DNA from 4 places in the Kitasatospora sp. NPDC001225 genome. Region 3 is predicted to be linked to each of the others. Evidence: riboswitches for the same ligand, from Rfam matches in the RefSeq annotation. Region 3 holds a riboswitch; each other region holds the start of a gene.
What was found. Region 3 has a riboswitch for cobalamin ahead of ACWDCZ_RS02520 (ribonucleoside-diphosphate reductase subunit alpha). Riboswitches for the same ligand answer to the same signal wherever they lie in the genome.
Positions count from the first base shown of each region.

Region 1: it holds a riboswitch for cobalamin, as region 3 does, so the genes downstream of both, metE (5-methyltetrahydropteroyltriglutamate--homocysteine S-methyltransferase) here and ACWDCZ_RS02520 (ribonucleoside-diphosphate reductase subunit alpha) in region 3, are expected to answer to the same signal.
Region 2: it holds a riboswitch for cobalamin, as region 3 does, so the genes downstream of both, ACWDCZ_RS36010 (peptidase) here and ACWDCZ_RS02520 (ribonucleoside-diphosphate reductase subunit alpha) in region 3, are expected to answer to the same signal.
Region 4: it holds a riboswitch for cobalamin, as region 3 does, so the genes downstream of both, ACWDCZ_RS33170 (Nickel transporter NicT) here and ACWDCZ_RS02520 (ribonucleoside-diphosphate reductase subunit alpha) in region 3, are expected to answer to the same signal.

Region 1 covers NZ_JBSFJC010000134.1:286-3,433, reverse strand. The annotation lists gene metE (5-methyltetrahydropteroyltriglutamate--homocysteine S-methyltransferase) at 1-1,821, opposite strand, end outside; cobalamin riboswitch at 2,003-2,206, opposite strand; gene ACWDCZ_RS32090 (hypothetical protein) at 2,306-2,623, opposite strand; partial or broken gene ACWDCZ_RS32085 (ECF transporter S component) at 2,642-3,148, opposite strand, start outside.
Region 2 covers NZ_JBSFJC010000187.1:409-3,556, reverse strand. The annotation lists gene ACWDCZ_RS36020 (amidohydrolase) at 1-474, opposite strand, end outside; gene cobF (precorrin-6A synthase (deacetylating)) at 738-1,496, opposite strand; cobalamin riboswitch at 1,634-1,754, shown strand; gene ACWDCZ_RS36010 (peptidase) at 1,853-2,944, shown strand; gene ACWDCZ_RS36005 (flagellar hook-length control protein FliK) at 2,974-3,148, shown strand, end outside.
Region 3 covers NZ_JBSFJC010000005.1:1,581-4,728, forward strand. The annotation lists gene ACWDCZ_RS02520 (ribonucleoside-diphosphate reductase subunit alpha) at 1-1,969, opposite strand, end outside; cobalamin riboswitch at 2,163-2,289, opposite strand; gene ACWDCZ_RS02525 (hypothetical protein) at 2,763-3,148, shown strand, end outside.
Region 4 covers NZ_JBSFJC010000146.1:2,157-5,304, forward strand. The annotation lists gene rpmB (50S ribosomal protein L28) at 1-109, opposite strand, end outside; gene rpmG (50S ribosomal protein L33) at 254-418, shown strand; gene ACWDCZ_RS33170 (Nickel transporter NicT) at 485-1,600, opposite strand; cobalamin riboswitch at 1,632-1,844, opposite strand; gene ACWDCZ_RS33175 (ArsR/SmtB family transcription factor) at 1,927-2,310, shown strand; gene ACWDCZ_RS33180 (hypothetical protein) at 2,433-3,148, shown strand, end outside.

The sequences.
Region 1 (3,148 bases), on a different contig from region 3:
GCCCCCGGCCTCCAGGTCGACGACCTCGTCGCGCAGGGCGAGGGCGACCTGGCGGGCGGTGTCGGCGAGCGGCTGGTCGTCGCGGACGAAGGACCAGGCGAGCATGGTGACCGGGCCGGTCAGCATGCCCTTCACGGGGCGGTCGGTCAGGCCCTGCGCGTAGCGGAACCAGTCGACGGTCATCGGGTGCGGCCGGGAGATGTCCCCGGCGAGGACCGGCGGGCGCACGTACCGGGTGCCGTAGGACTGCACCCAGCCGTGCCGGGTGGCCAGGTAGCCGGTGAGCTGCTCGGCGAAGTACTGGACCATGTCGTTGCGCTCGGGCTCGCCGTGCACCAGGACGTCCAGTCCGGCCTTCTCCTGGTACGCGATGACCTCGCGGACCTCGGCCTCCATCCGCTCCTGGTACGCGGCGCCGTCGATCCGACCGGCCGTCAGGTCGGCCCGGGCGACGCGCAGTTCGGTGGTCTGCGGGAAGGAGCCGATGGTGGTGGTCGGCAGCAGCGGCAGGCCGAGCCGGGCGCGCTGGGCCTCGGCCCGCTGCGGGTAGGCCTGGGCGCGACGGGCGTCCGCGTCGGTGACGGCGGCGATCCGGGCGCGCACCGCCGGGTCGCGGGTGATCGGCGAGCCCGCGCGGGAGGCCAGGTCGGCCCGGTTGGCCGCGAGGTCGGCGGCGATCGCGCCGGTGCCCTCGCGCAGGCCGCGAGCGAGCAGCGCCGCCTCGGTGGCCTTCTGCTTGGCGAAGGCCAGCCAGCGGGCGATCTGCGGGTCGATGTCGCGTTCGAGGGTGGCGTCGATCGGCACGTGCAGCAGGGAGCAGGACGGCGCGACGTCGACGGTGTCGGCGAGGCCCAGCAGGGTCGCCAGGGTCGTGAGGGACTTCTCCAGGTCGTTGATCCAGATGTTGCGCCCGTCGATCACCCCCGCCACCAGTCGCTTGCCGGGCAGGCCGCCGGCGGCGGCGAGGTCCTCCAGGTTGGCGGCGGCCGGACCGGTGAAGTCCAGTGCCAGGCCCTCGATCGGGGCCTTCGCCAGGACCGGCAGGGCGTCGCCGAGCCGGTCGAAGTAGCTGGCGACCAGCAGCTTGGGCCGGTCGGTGAGGGCGCCCAGCTCGCGGTAGGCGCGGGCGGCGGCGTTGAGCTCGGCCGGGGTGCGGTCCTGGACCAGCGCGGGCTCGTCCAGCTGCACCCAGTCGGCGCCGGCGGCGCGCAACCCGGCCAGCAGCTCCGCGTAGACGGGCAGCAGCCGGTCCAGCAGGGTGATCGGCTGGAAGTCGGCGGCCACCCCGGGCGCCGGCTTGGCGAGCAGCAGGTAGGTGACCGGCCCGACCAGCACCGGCCGGGCCGCGTGGCCGAGCAGCAGCGCCTCGCGCAGTTCGCCCACCGCCTTGGCCGGGTTCGCCGTGAACACCGTGTCCGGCCCCAGCTCCGGCACCAGGTAGTGGTAGTTGGTGTCGAACCACTTGGTCATCTCCAGCGGGGCGACGTCCTGGTTGCCGCGCGCCATGGCGAAGTACCCGTCCAGCGGGTCGGCTTCGACGGCGGCCCGGTGCCGGGGCGGGATCGCGCCGACGGCGACCGTGGTGTCCAGTACGTGGTCGTAGAACGAGAAGTCACCGGTCGGGACCTCTTCGACGCCGGAGTCGGCGAGCTGCTGCCAGTTCCCCCGGCGCAGGTCGGCGGCGGTGGCCAGCAGCACCTCGGCGGTGACCGAGCCCTTCCAGTAGCCCTCGATGGCCTTCTTGAGCTCCCGGCCCCGGCCCTGGCGGGGGTAGCCGTACGCGGTGGCGACGCTCGCCGCGGCTGCGGACTTCGTGGTCAAGGGACTCTCCTTCGCGAGTCTGTTCTCCTCAGGTACCCGGAGACGGCACGAAGGCGCGAAGGGATGACGTACCCGGCGGCGGCCGTCACGGGAACGTACGGGCCTGGTCCGCCTGGTATGGTCGCCGACCCGCCCACGAGGTCACCGGATAGCCGCGCGCGGGTCGTCCGCGGGCGGGCAGTGGCAGGTCTTCGGACTCGCGGGCGCGTCCGTCCCGTGAAGGGCGGACACCTACTGGCCGTCGCTTCCCAGACCCGTCCCGGGTCCAGTGCGTATGACGGCGGTCGTTCCCACTCACCGCTGCGGGGCAGTCCCGGACTGGCCAGTCGAAAGGCGTCACCGGGTTCCCTCTTGCGACGCCCTGCCTGGCGGACAGGGCGAACCAGCTGCACCGTCAGCTTAGGGGCAAAGCGCCGGGCCCGGCGCGGGAATCTCGGAACCCGTCCGCATGGTGGAACGCCACCACGGCTCGCGGGGCCGGTGGTCAGGTCCGCGTCGGGGTGTCCGGCGTGCCGGGCAGGGCGGCGCGGATGTCCGCGAGCAGTCCGGTCAGGCCGCGTCCCGGACCCAGTCGGCCGTCCAGTCGCGCGAGCTGGTCGGCGGGGATGCCCGCCAGTATCCGTTCGGCTTCGACCAGCAGCCGCCGTCCCCGCTGGAGGTCGGACCTCATCCTGGCGACCTGCGCCTGCGCTCCGCCCAGCTGGCGGCGGGCGGATTCCAGTGCGGCGTGCTGTTCCGGGGTCAGGACGACGACGTCGACCCCGTCCAGCGTCATCGTCCGGTGCTTCGCGGGCTTGGGCACGATGGTCGGCCTTTCGGTTCAGGGGTGCGCCGGGCCGGTGGGCCGCGCGGCGGTCGGCGGCCCCACCGTGGTGTCCGGGCCGGGCGTGGCGTCCTGGCCGGATGGGGCGTCCGGGCCGGGCGGGGCCTCGAAGCGCACCGTGGGCTCGAAGTTGGCGCGGCGGGCCGCGCGGCGGAAGACGGTGAGGACGGCCGGCCCGACGACGAGCACGGCGGTGAAGGTGCTGACGGCGCGGCCGGTGTCCCAGCCGAGCGAGGTGGCCAGGTCGAACAGCAGGTAGCGGTGCCACTGCTCGGTGAAGGGCAGGCCCGGCAGGTAGGCGATCGAGCTGTTCGGGTCGGTGGAGAACGGCCAGAAGGAGAGGTTCAGCAGGAAGCCGAAGAGGTAGCCGGAGAACGCCCCGTACCCGGCCAGCAGCGGCACCTCCCAGCGCCGCCCGGCCCCCGGCAGCAGTCCGGCGAGCATGCCGACGAAGGCGCAGCCGAACATCTGGTACGGCATCCAGGGGCCGACGCCGCCGGTGAG
Region 2 (3,148 bases), on a different contig from region 3:
GAGGACGAAGACCGGGGTGTCCGGCGCCGCCTCGTTCAGCTCGGCGGGGGTCGGCAGCCGCCGCTCGGCGAACTGCTCCGCCGACCAGCCGCCGACGACCCGCACCCACTGCCCCCGGGGTGTCCGGGCGGCCTGCTCCCGCAGCATCGCCAGGCCCTGGCGCAGCGACCGCACGCCGTCCCAGCGCAGCTCCAGGACGTAGGTGAGGCCGCCGCGGATCACGTGCAGGTGCGCGTCGTTGAGGCCGGGCACCACGCGGCGGCCGAGCGCGTCGACCACCACCGTGGACGGGCCGACGGCCGGGGCGACGTCCGCGTCGTCCCCGACGGCCGTGATCAGGCCGTTCCGGATGGCGAGGGCGCCGGCCTGCGGGCGGCGGGCGTCCCCGGTGTGGATCCGGGCGTTGCGGACGACGACGTCGGCGGCGTGTTCGGTGACGTTTTCCGTGCGGGGGACCAGCCCGCCGACCGGCATTGCAGGCACCTCGACGGCCTCCAGTCATGGGTTCGGGCCGCCGCCCGGAGCGGGCGGCGGCGCGGCGCGGTCGAGCCGGACGAGCCCAAAAGGCCGTCCTGCTCGATTTCATGACGGAACGTTAGGCAGTGGCTCGGTGGCGGATTTGGCCCAGAGTGCACCGGCACCGGTCCGGGAGCGCACCGGCCGGGTGGAGTGACGGCCGGGCGCGAGGCCGGTGTCCGAGTGTCGGCCGGGGGGCGAACCGGGACGGCGCTCGCCGGTCAGCTCTCGGAGCGCCGCAGCAGGTAGGTGTCCATGATCCAGCCCTTGCGCGCGCGGGCCGACTCGCGCAACTCGCTGATCCGCGGGGCGGCTTCGGCCAGCGGCCCGGCGACGAGGATCTCGTCGGGGGTGCCGAGGTACGCGCCGTAGCGGATCTCCAGCCCCTCCGGGTCGATCCCGGTGAAGGCGGCGCGGCCGTCGAGCATCACCACGACGTCGTCCACGTCCTCGGGGAAGCCCTCGGCCAGTCGGCGGCCGGTGGTGATCTGCACCGGGCGGCCGACCCGGGTCAGCGTGGTGCGGTGGCGGGCGGCGAGCGCGGAGACGCTGCTGATGCCCGGGACCACCTCGTAGTCGAAGCCGACGGCGCCGCGGGCCAGGACGTCGTCCACCACGGCGATGACGCTGTCGTAGAGGCTCGGATCCCCCCAGACCAGGAACGCGCCCGTCTCGCCCTCACCGAGGTGCTCGGAGAGCAACTGCTCGACCAGGTCGGCCCGGCGGACGCGCCAGTCGTCCACGGCGGCCGCGTACGCGGGGGTGGTCCGGTCCCGCTCCGCGTCCGGCGCCTCGACCACCCGGTGGCCTGGCCGGCCGTGCTCGGCCAGCATCCGGCGGCGCAGCCGGATCAGGTCCTGCCGGTCCTCGTTCTTGTCGAGGATGAAGAAGACGTCCGTGCGGGCGAGCGCCTTGACCGCCTGCAGGGTGAGATGGTCGGGGTCGCCCGCGCCGATGCCGATGACGAAGATGTGCCGCATGGGAGGCATTCTGCCGTCCGGGACGCCCTGGTCGCGTCGGCGGCCGGGAGGGGCGCGTCGCGATGTCGGGCGGCGGCCACCGTGATGTCACGTTCGAACCCTTGACCGGATCTTTTCCGTATCGCCATGATGGGCCGTCATGTTGTGACTCCGCCGCTGGGGGAAGTCCGGTTCGAATCCGGCGCTGGCCCGCAACGGTAGGCCGCCGGCTCCTGGTCGGAGGCGAGCCCGAGTACCCGTCGGCGGAGGCGTGTCGTCCCTCCTCCCGTCGTGGTCCGCGGGCCGGAGCCCCGAGGGCCGCCCCGGCTGTCGCCGCCGCCCTCCGGGCCCCTGCGCCCGGGCCCGGAAAGGCCACCATGCCCACGCTCCGCCGCACCCTCGGTCTGCTCGCGATACCCGCCGTGGCGCTCGCCACCGCACTCCCGGCGGCCACCGCCGCCCACGCCGCGCCCGAGAACGCGACCGCCGCCGCGACCTCGTCCCCGACGGTCCGCCCCGACGCCGCCGCGGGCGGCTGGTTGGCCCGCCAGCTCGTCGACGGCGACCACTACGAGTCCGTCTTCAACGGCACCGCCTACCCCGACCAGGGCCTCACCATCGACGCCGTACTGGCCTTCGCCGCCTCGCGTGGCTCCGACGAGGCCGCCGCGAAGGCCACCGCCTGGCTGGCGAAGCCCGAGATCATCGGCGGCTACCTCGGCGACGGCACCACCGAGGCCTACGCGGGCGCGACCGCCAAGCTGCTGCTCGCCGTCGAGGTGCGCGGCGGGGACCCGACGGCCTTCGGCGGCGTCGACCTGCCGGCCCGCCTGCGTTCGCTGCAGACCGCCGAGGGCCGGTTCTCCGACCGCTCCCAGTGGGGCGACTACAGCAACGCCTTCGGCCAGTCCCTCGCCGTGATCGCCCTGCACCGCACGCCCGGTGACGCCCCGGCGGCGGCCGTGGACTTCCTGGCGAACAGCCAGTGCGCGGACGGCGGCTTCCCGCTCTCCTTCGGCCAGGCCGCCTGCACCAGCGACGCCGACGCCACCGCGCTCGCCGTCCAGGCCCTCGCCGCCACCGGGCGCGCCGCCAAAGCGAACACGGGCCTGGGCTGGCTCACCGCCCACCAGAACGCCGACGGCGGCTTCGCGGCCGCCGGGGCGACCGCCTCCAACGCCAACAGCACCGGCCTGGCCACTCAGGCGCTGCTCTCCGGCGGCCGCCTCGGCCCCGGCCTCAAGGCGTGGGGCCGGCTGGTGAAGCTCCAGCAGGGCTGTTCCGCCGACCCGGCGGTCCGCGGTGCCGTCGCCTACGACGCGACCGGCTTCAACGCGGGCACCGGCGCCCGGGCCACGGCGCAGGCCGTCCTCGGCCTCGCGGGCACCCCGCTGTCCACGCTCTCCGCCTCCGGGGCCGCCCCCGACGCCCCGACCCAGGCCTGCCCGCCGGTTCCGGCCACGCGCTGAACCACGCTGACACCGCGAGGAGTTCACCGATGAGCGACACCCCCACCCCGGCCCGCCCGGCCCGCCGTACGCTCGGGTCGATCGCCGCCGCGGCGGCCCTCACCGCCGGCCTGCTCGGCGTCTCCGCCGTCCAGGCCCCGCAGGCGCGGGCGGCCGCCTGCGGCGGCACCACCGGCGTCACCGTCGTGGTCGACTTCACCGCCG
Region 3 (3,148 bases):
GCTCGCGCACCAGGTACGGGTTGACCTGGAGGAACTCGCCGGACAGCGTCTCGCGCTTGAACAGGTTGGACACCTGCGGCTCGATGCACTCGTACACGCCGGCGATGGACGCGATGGTCGCGGTCGGCGCGATGGCCAGCAGCAGCGAGTTGCGCAGGCCGGTCTCGGCGATCCGGGCGCGCAGCGCCGTCCAGCGGTCGGCCCACTGCGGGGCGGCCGTCGGGAAGTGGTCGATGTGCAGCTCGCCGCGGGCGGCGCGGGTCTCGCCGTACGCCTCGTGGCGGCCGAGCTGCTCGGCCAGGTCGGCGGAGCGCTCGTACGCGGTGAGCATGATGCGCTCGGCGATCAGCGTGGACAGGCGGGCGGCCTCGGCGGAGTCGAAGTCGATCCGCAGCTTGAAGAAGACGTCCTGGAGGCCCATCACGCCGAGGCCGACCGGCCGCCAGCGGGAGTTGGAGGTGCCGGCCTCGGTGGTCGGGTAGAAGTTGATGTCCACCACGCGGTCGAGGAACGTCACGGCCGTGCGGACGGTGGCGTCGAGGCGCTCCCAGTCCATGGCGCCGAGCAGGTCGTCGACCGTGGCACCGGGGGCCACGTGGGCGCCGAGGTTGACCGAGCCGAGGTTGCAGACGGCGGTCTCGGAGTCGTCCGTGACCTCCAGGATCTCCGTGCACAGGTTGGAGGAGTGCACGGTGCGGCCCGGCAGGGCGGTCTGGTTGGCGGCGCGGTTGGAGGCGTCCTTGAAGGTCATCCAGCCGTTGCCGGTCTGCGCCAGGGTGCGCATCATGCGGGCGTACAGGGTCTGCGCCGGGATGGTGCGGACGGCTTTGCCGGCCAGCTCGGCCTTGCGGTAGGCCTCGTCGAAGTCGGCGCCCCACAGGTCGACCAGCTCCGGCACGTCGGCCGGGGAGAACAGCGACCAGTCCTGGTTGGCGTTGACCCGGCGCATGAACTCGTCCGGGATCCAGTGCGCCAGGTTGAGGTTGTGGGTGCGGCGGGCCTCTTCGCCGGTGTTGTCGCGGAGCTCCAGGAACTCCTCGATGTCGGCGTGCCAGGTCTCCAGGTAGACACAGGCCGCGCCCTTGCGGCGGCCGCCCTGGTTGACGGCGGCGACCGAGGAGTCGAGGGTGCGCAGGAACGGCACGATGCCGTTGGACTTGCCGTTGGTGCCGCGGATCAGGCTGCCGCGCGAGCGGATGCGCGAGTAGGACAGGCCGATGCCGCCGGCGTGCTTGGACAGGCGGGCGATCTGCGCGTAGCGGTTGTAGATCGAGTCCAGGTTGTCCAGCGGCGAGTCGAGCAGGTAGCAGCTCGACATCTGCGGGTGCCGGGTGCCGGAGTTGAACAGCGTCGGCGAGGAGGTCAGGTACTCCAGGCGGCTCATCAGGCCGTACAGCTCGGCCACCTCGCGCACCGACTGCTCGGAGTCGCCGACCGCCAGGCCGCAGGCGACACGGAGCAGGAAGTGCTGCGGGGTCTCGATCACCTTGCGGGTGATCGGGTGGCGCAGCAGGTAGCGGGACTGCACGGTGCGCAGGCCGAAGTACTCGAAGCGGTCGTCGCCGGCGGTGTCGATCAGCGCGTCCAGGGCGGCGGCGTGCTTGGCGACGAAGTCCGCGGTGGTGTCGCCGATCAGGCCCTCGGTGTGGCCGACGGCGATCGAGGCGGAGAAGGACACCGAGCCCTGGCTGTTCGCCTCGTCGACGATCTCCAGCGCGAGCAGGCGGGCGGCCAGCTTCGAGTACTGGGGGTCCTCGGCGATCATCGACGCGGCGGCGTCCACGGCCAGCCCGCGCAGCTCGGCGAAGTCCGAGCCGGCGTGGCGGCCGCGCAGCGCGGCGGCGGCGACATGGCCGGGGTCGACCTCGGTGAGGTCGGTGCTGCGGTCGGTGAGCAGCCGCAGCAGCGCGCCCCCGGGGTCGGAGACCGTCGGGTCGGTGAAGGCGGTACCGGAGCCCTGGGCGGGCAGGGTGGCTGAGGCAGCGGTGGTCAAGGCGCTCTCTCCTGGCGGCGATCGGCGGCGGTGCTCGGGGGGCCACCGGGCCGATCTGGGCAGGGGAGCACGGCGCGAACGCAAAAAAGCGTCGCGCGAGGTGACTCCCCGGCCCGCCCGCGAGGCCCGGAGGGGTACTGCTGGTGCCGGCGCGGCCTCTGCGGGAGGGCCGTGGCGCACGCCGTCGGCAGGTACTCGGACTCGCGGGGTGCGGCTGCTGGAGCCGCCCGCTCACCGCTGCGGGGCAGTCCCGGATTCGCACCGGGTTCCCCTGCATCGACAGCAGAAGCGAGCATACATGTAGTGGTGTCTCACTGAAGCGACCCCAGATGTAGTACGGCGCCGCGTGTCGGGACGATGACCGGCAGTACCAGGAACGTGGTGCGCGATGGCCCTCGGTAGCCCCGGAACCGGGCCGGGGGCGTCCTGGTTTCGATACGGAATGGTCACCGGGAGGACCGGCGCTCACGAGGATGCCCTACGATCTGGGCGCATGAGCGACGGAACTGGCGTACCTGGGCAGGGGCCGCAGGGAACGCCTCCCGCCGGGCCGGGGGGCGCACAGAGTCAGCAGCCGGTGGTACCTGGTCCGGTACCGCCGCCGAGCGGGGGTTTCGGGCCGCCGCCCGCCTCGTACGGGCCGGTGGTGCCGTCGGTGCAGCCGGTCGCGCAGCCCATCCCGCCGGTGCCGCACCCGGTCGCGCCTCCGCCGCAGCCGGCTCCGCCGGTGGGGCAGCCGCACCCGCAGCCGGTCGGGCAGCCCCAGCCCGTGGCGCAGCCGCAGCCGCAGTGGCACCTCCAGCAGCAGCCCCAGCAGCCGGTCCCGCAGCAGCGGGCCGAGCCGGACTGGGACGCGCTGGCGGACCGCAACGAGGTCGAGGGCAAACGCCGTCGCCGGATGAAGGTCGTCGGTGTGGTGGCCGCGGTCGCCGTGGTGGGCGGCCTGGTCGCGGGCGGCGTGGTGCTGCTCCAGGGCAAGAAGGACGACGGTTCCCCGACCGTCGCGAAATCCACCCAGCCGACCGTCCCCCCGAGCACGTCCGGTACGCCGGACGACCCGTCGAAGCCGATCTGGGAGGCTGCCACCGACCCGGCGCCGCAGGACGCGGGAGCGCTGTTCTCCGCGCTCCAGGTGACGATCAACGGCGCCACCTG
Region 4 (3,148 bases), on a different contig from region 3:
GCTTGCGCTGGATGTTGGGGTCGAAGCGGCGGCCGGTGCGGCGGTGCGAGTGCGAGATCGCGTTGCCGAAGCCGGGCCGGCGGCCGGTGAGTTGGCAGCGGGCGGACATGGGTGCTCCCTGGCATCCGGGAATGGGCAGGACCGGGCTCACGTTACACCAGATGAAAATGACTTCCATTTCGATGTACGGTTCGAGCCAACCCCTCGGACCGGACCCCGAGACCCCGACCCCCAGACCCCAGGAGGACGTCCCATGGCCCGCAGCGAACTGCGCCCGGTGATCAGGCTCCGCTCCACCGCCGGCACCGGCTTCACCTACGTGACCCGCAAGAACCGCCGCAACGACCCGGACCGGATGGTCCTGCGCAAGTACGACCCGGCCGCGGGCCGGCACGTCGACTTCCGCGAGGAGCGCTGACCCCGGACACGCGAACGGCGCCTCCCCGGACTCGGGGAGGCGCCGTGGGTGGCCGGGCCGCTCGGCTCAGGAGCCCTCGGGCGTCCAGCGCTGCTCGACCCGGGCGAGCTTCCAGTACCCGATCGCGATCGCCCAGACCACCACGAACAGCCCGGCGATGGCGTAGCCCACGTTGTCCAGCGAGATGTCCGCGACGAACCCGGTGACCGGGTCGGTCAGGTCGAGCTTCTCGTGCAGCACCCCGACCAGCTCGATGGTGCCGATGATGAAGGCCACCGCGATCGACAGACCCGTGATGGTCAGGTTGTAGTACACCTTCCGGACCGGGTTGGCGAAGGCCCACTGGTACGCGAAGTTCATGAACGTCCCGTCCAGGGTGTCGAACAGGCTCATCCCCGCCGCGAACAGCAGCGGCAGGCAGACGATCGCGTACCAGGGCAGCCCGGAGGCCGCGCCCGAGCCGGCCATCACCATCAGGGTGACCTCGGTCGCGGTGTCGAAGCCCAGGCCCAGCACCATGCCCACCGGGAACATCTGCCCCGGCCGGGTGATCGAACGGGTCGCCCGGTTCAGCACCCGGGCCATGAAGCCGCGCGAGTCGAGGTGCGCCTCCAGCTCCTTCTCGTCGAACTTCCCGGCCCGCATCGAGCGGAACACCCTGAGGATGCCGAGCAGCGCCGCCAGGTTGAGCGCACCGATCAGGTAGAGGAACACGCCGGAGGTGGTCGTCCCGATCACGCCCAGCCACTTGTGGGTGGCCGACTCGTCGTCCATCAGCGTGTTCGCCAGCTGCGCGCCGCCCGCCACCAGGGCGGCCATCAGCACCACCATCGAGGAGTGCCCGAGGGCGAACCAGAAGCCCACCGAGACCGGCCGCTTGCCGTCCGCCATCAGCTTGCGGGTGGTGTTGTCGATCACCGCGATGTGGTCGGCGTCGAAGGCGTGCCGCATCCCGAGGGTGTACGCGGTGATGCCGAGGCCCACCCCGAAGACCTGGGTACCGACCGCGTACCGCTCGGGCGCGACCAGGAAGATCAGCGTGCCGAAGGCCACCACGTGCATGGCCACGATCACCGCCATCAGCCCGGCCGTACGGACGGTGTCCTCGCGCCGCCATCTGAAGCTGGGCAGCACGGAAGGGGCCGGCTTCGCGCCGGCGGCAACGGTTTCGGGCAGGGTCATCTGCGGATCACGCTCCAGCACCTCGTGGAAAACCTCGTGAGATGCCGTGGCCGGTCTCCTGGCTGACGGGATACCCGTGCCCGCCTTCCCAGGTGCGCGAGGCACCCAGTGGCTCCGTGGGCACGGACGACGTTCCTCCGCAGGCGGAGGAACGACCCGATCACAGTGGCGAGGGCCGCTCCGGGCTGGGACCCCTGAGGGTCCGTCACCGGTCTTCCCGAGCACCACGGCGGGGAACACCGTAGGGGCCGCGCCCCGACCCGTGCAAGGCTGCGCACCTGCGCAGGTGTCCAGGATCACAGGCGGCCGCCTGCAAGAATGTCCGCATGCATCTCGTACCGGCCGACCGCGCGGGCCACCGCACCATCGACGGGCACCGGGTCTGCGAGGCCATCGCCGCGATCGGCGACCCCGCGCACGTCCGGTCCTGGGCCGAGCGGTTCTCCCTGCTCGCCGACCCCGGACGGCTCGCCCTGCTGCTCGCCCTCCACCGGGCCGGCCCGCTCGCCGTCAGCGACCTCGCGGTGGCCACCGGCATGCGCGACCCCGCCGTCTCCCAGGCCCTGCGGCTGCTCCGCACGGCCGGCGTGGTCACCGGCGACCGGGACGGACGAGTGGTGCGCTACCGGCTCGTGGACGAGGCCATGCGCCCCCTCCTCGACGAGTGCGCCGCCGCCGAGCACCACGAGCCCAGCGCGGCAGTGGGCTGACCCCTCCCGCCGACGCCTGCCCGGTCCGCCGACACCCGCCCGGTCCGCCGACTCCCGCCCGGGCCGCTGACTCCCGATCGGGAAGGCGCGCCGCGAACGGCCCCGGCCAGTACGATCATGATGTGCCGTCCCACCCCCATGCCTGGCCCGCCGACCGCTGGAACACCGACCCGGTCAAGGCCCGCGTGCTGGCGGTCGCCCGCACCCTCACCTCGGCCACCCGGGTGCTGGACGTCCTCTCCCTGCTGAGCCCGCACGGCATCGAGTGGTACTTCACCGTCAACCCCGGTTCCGTCTTCGCCGACCGCGCCCTGGACGAGTACCTGCACGGCCTGTCCGGCTTCACCGTGCTGGACTGGGACGACGCCGTCCGCCACCGCTTCGACCTGGCCGTCGCCTGCGCCGTCCACTCCTCCATGCACCGCCTGGACGCCCGCCTCGTCGTCCTGCCGCACGGCGCCGGCTACAACCGCCTGGTCGCCGAGTCCACCGGCGACACGGTCAGCGCCGCCGGCCTGTCCCGCAACGAACTCACCCACCGCGGGCGGGTGTTCGTGGACGTCCTCGGGCTCTCCCACCCCGAACAGCTGGACCGGCTGCGGACCTCCTGCCCCGAGGCCCTGGACGTCGCCCGGGTGGTCGGCGACCCGTGCTTCGACCGGATGCTCGCCAGCCGGCGCTCCCGGGACGGCTACCGCGCCGCGCTCGGCGCCGTCGGCGGCCGACGGCTCGTCGTCGTCAGCTCCACCTGGAGCGAGCACTCGTTATTCGGCCGCCACCCCGACCTGCCCCGGCGGCTCGTCCGCCAACTGCCCGCCGACGAGTACACGGTGGCCGT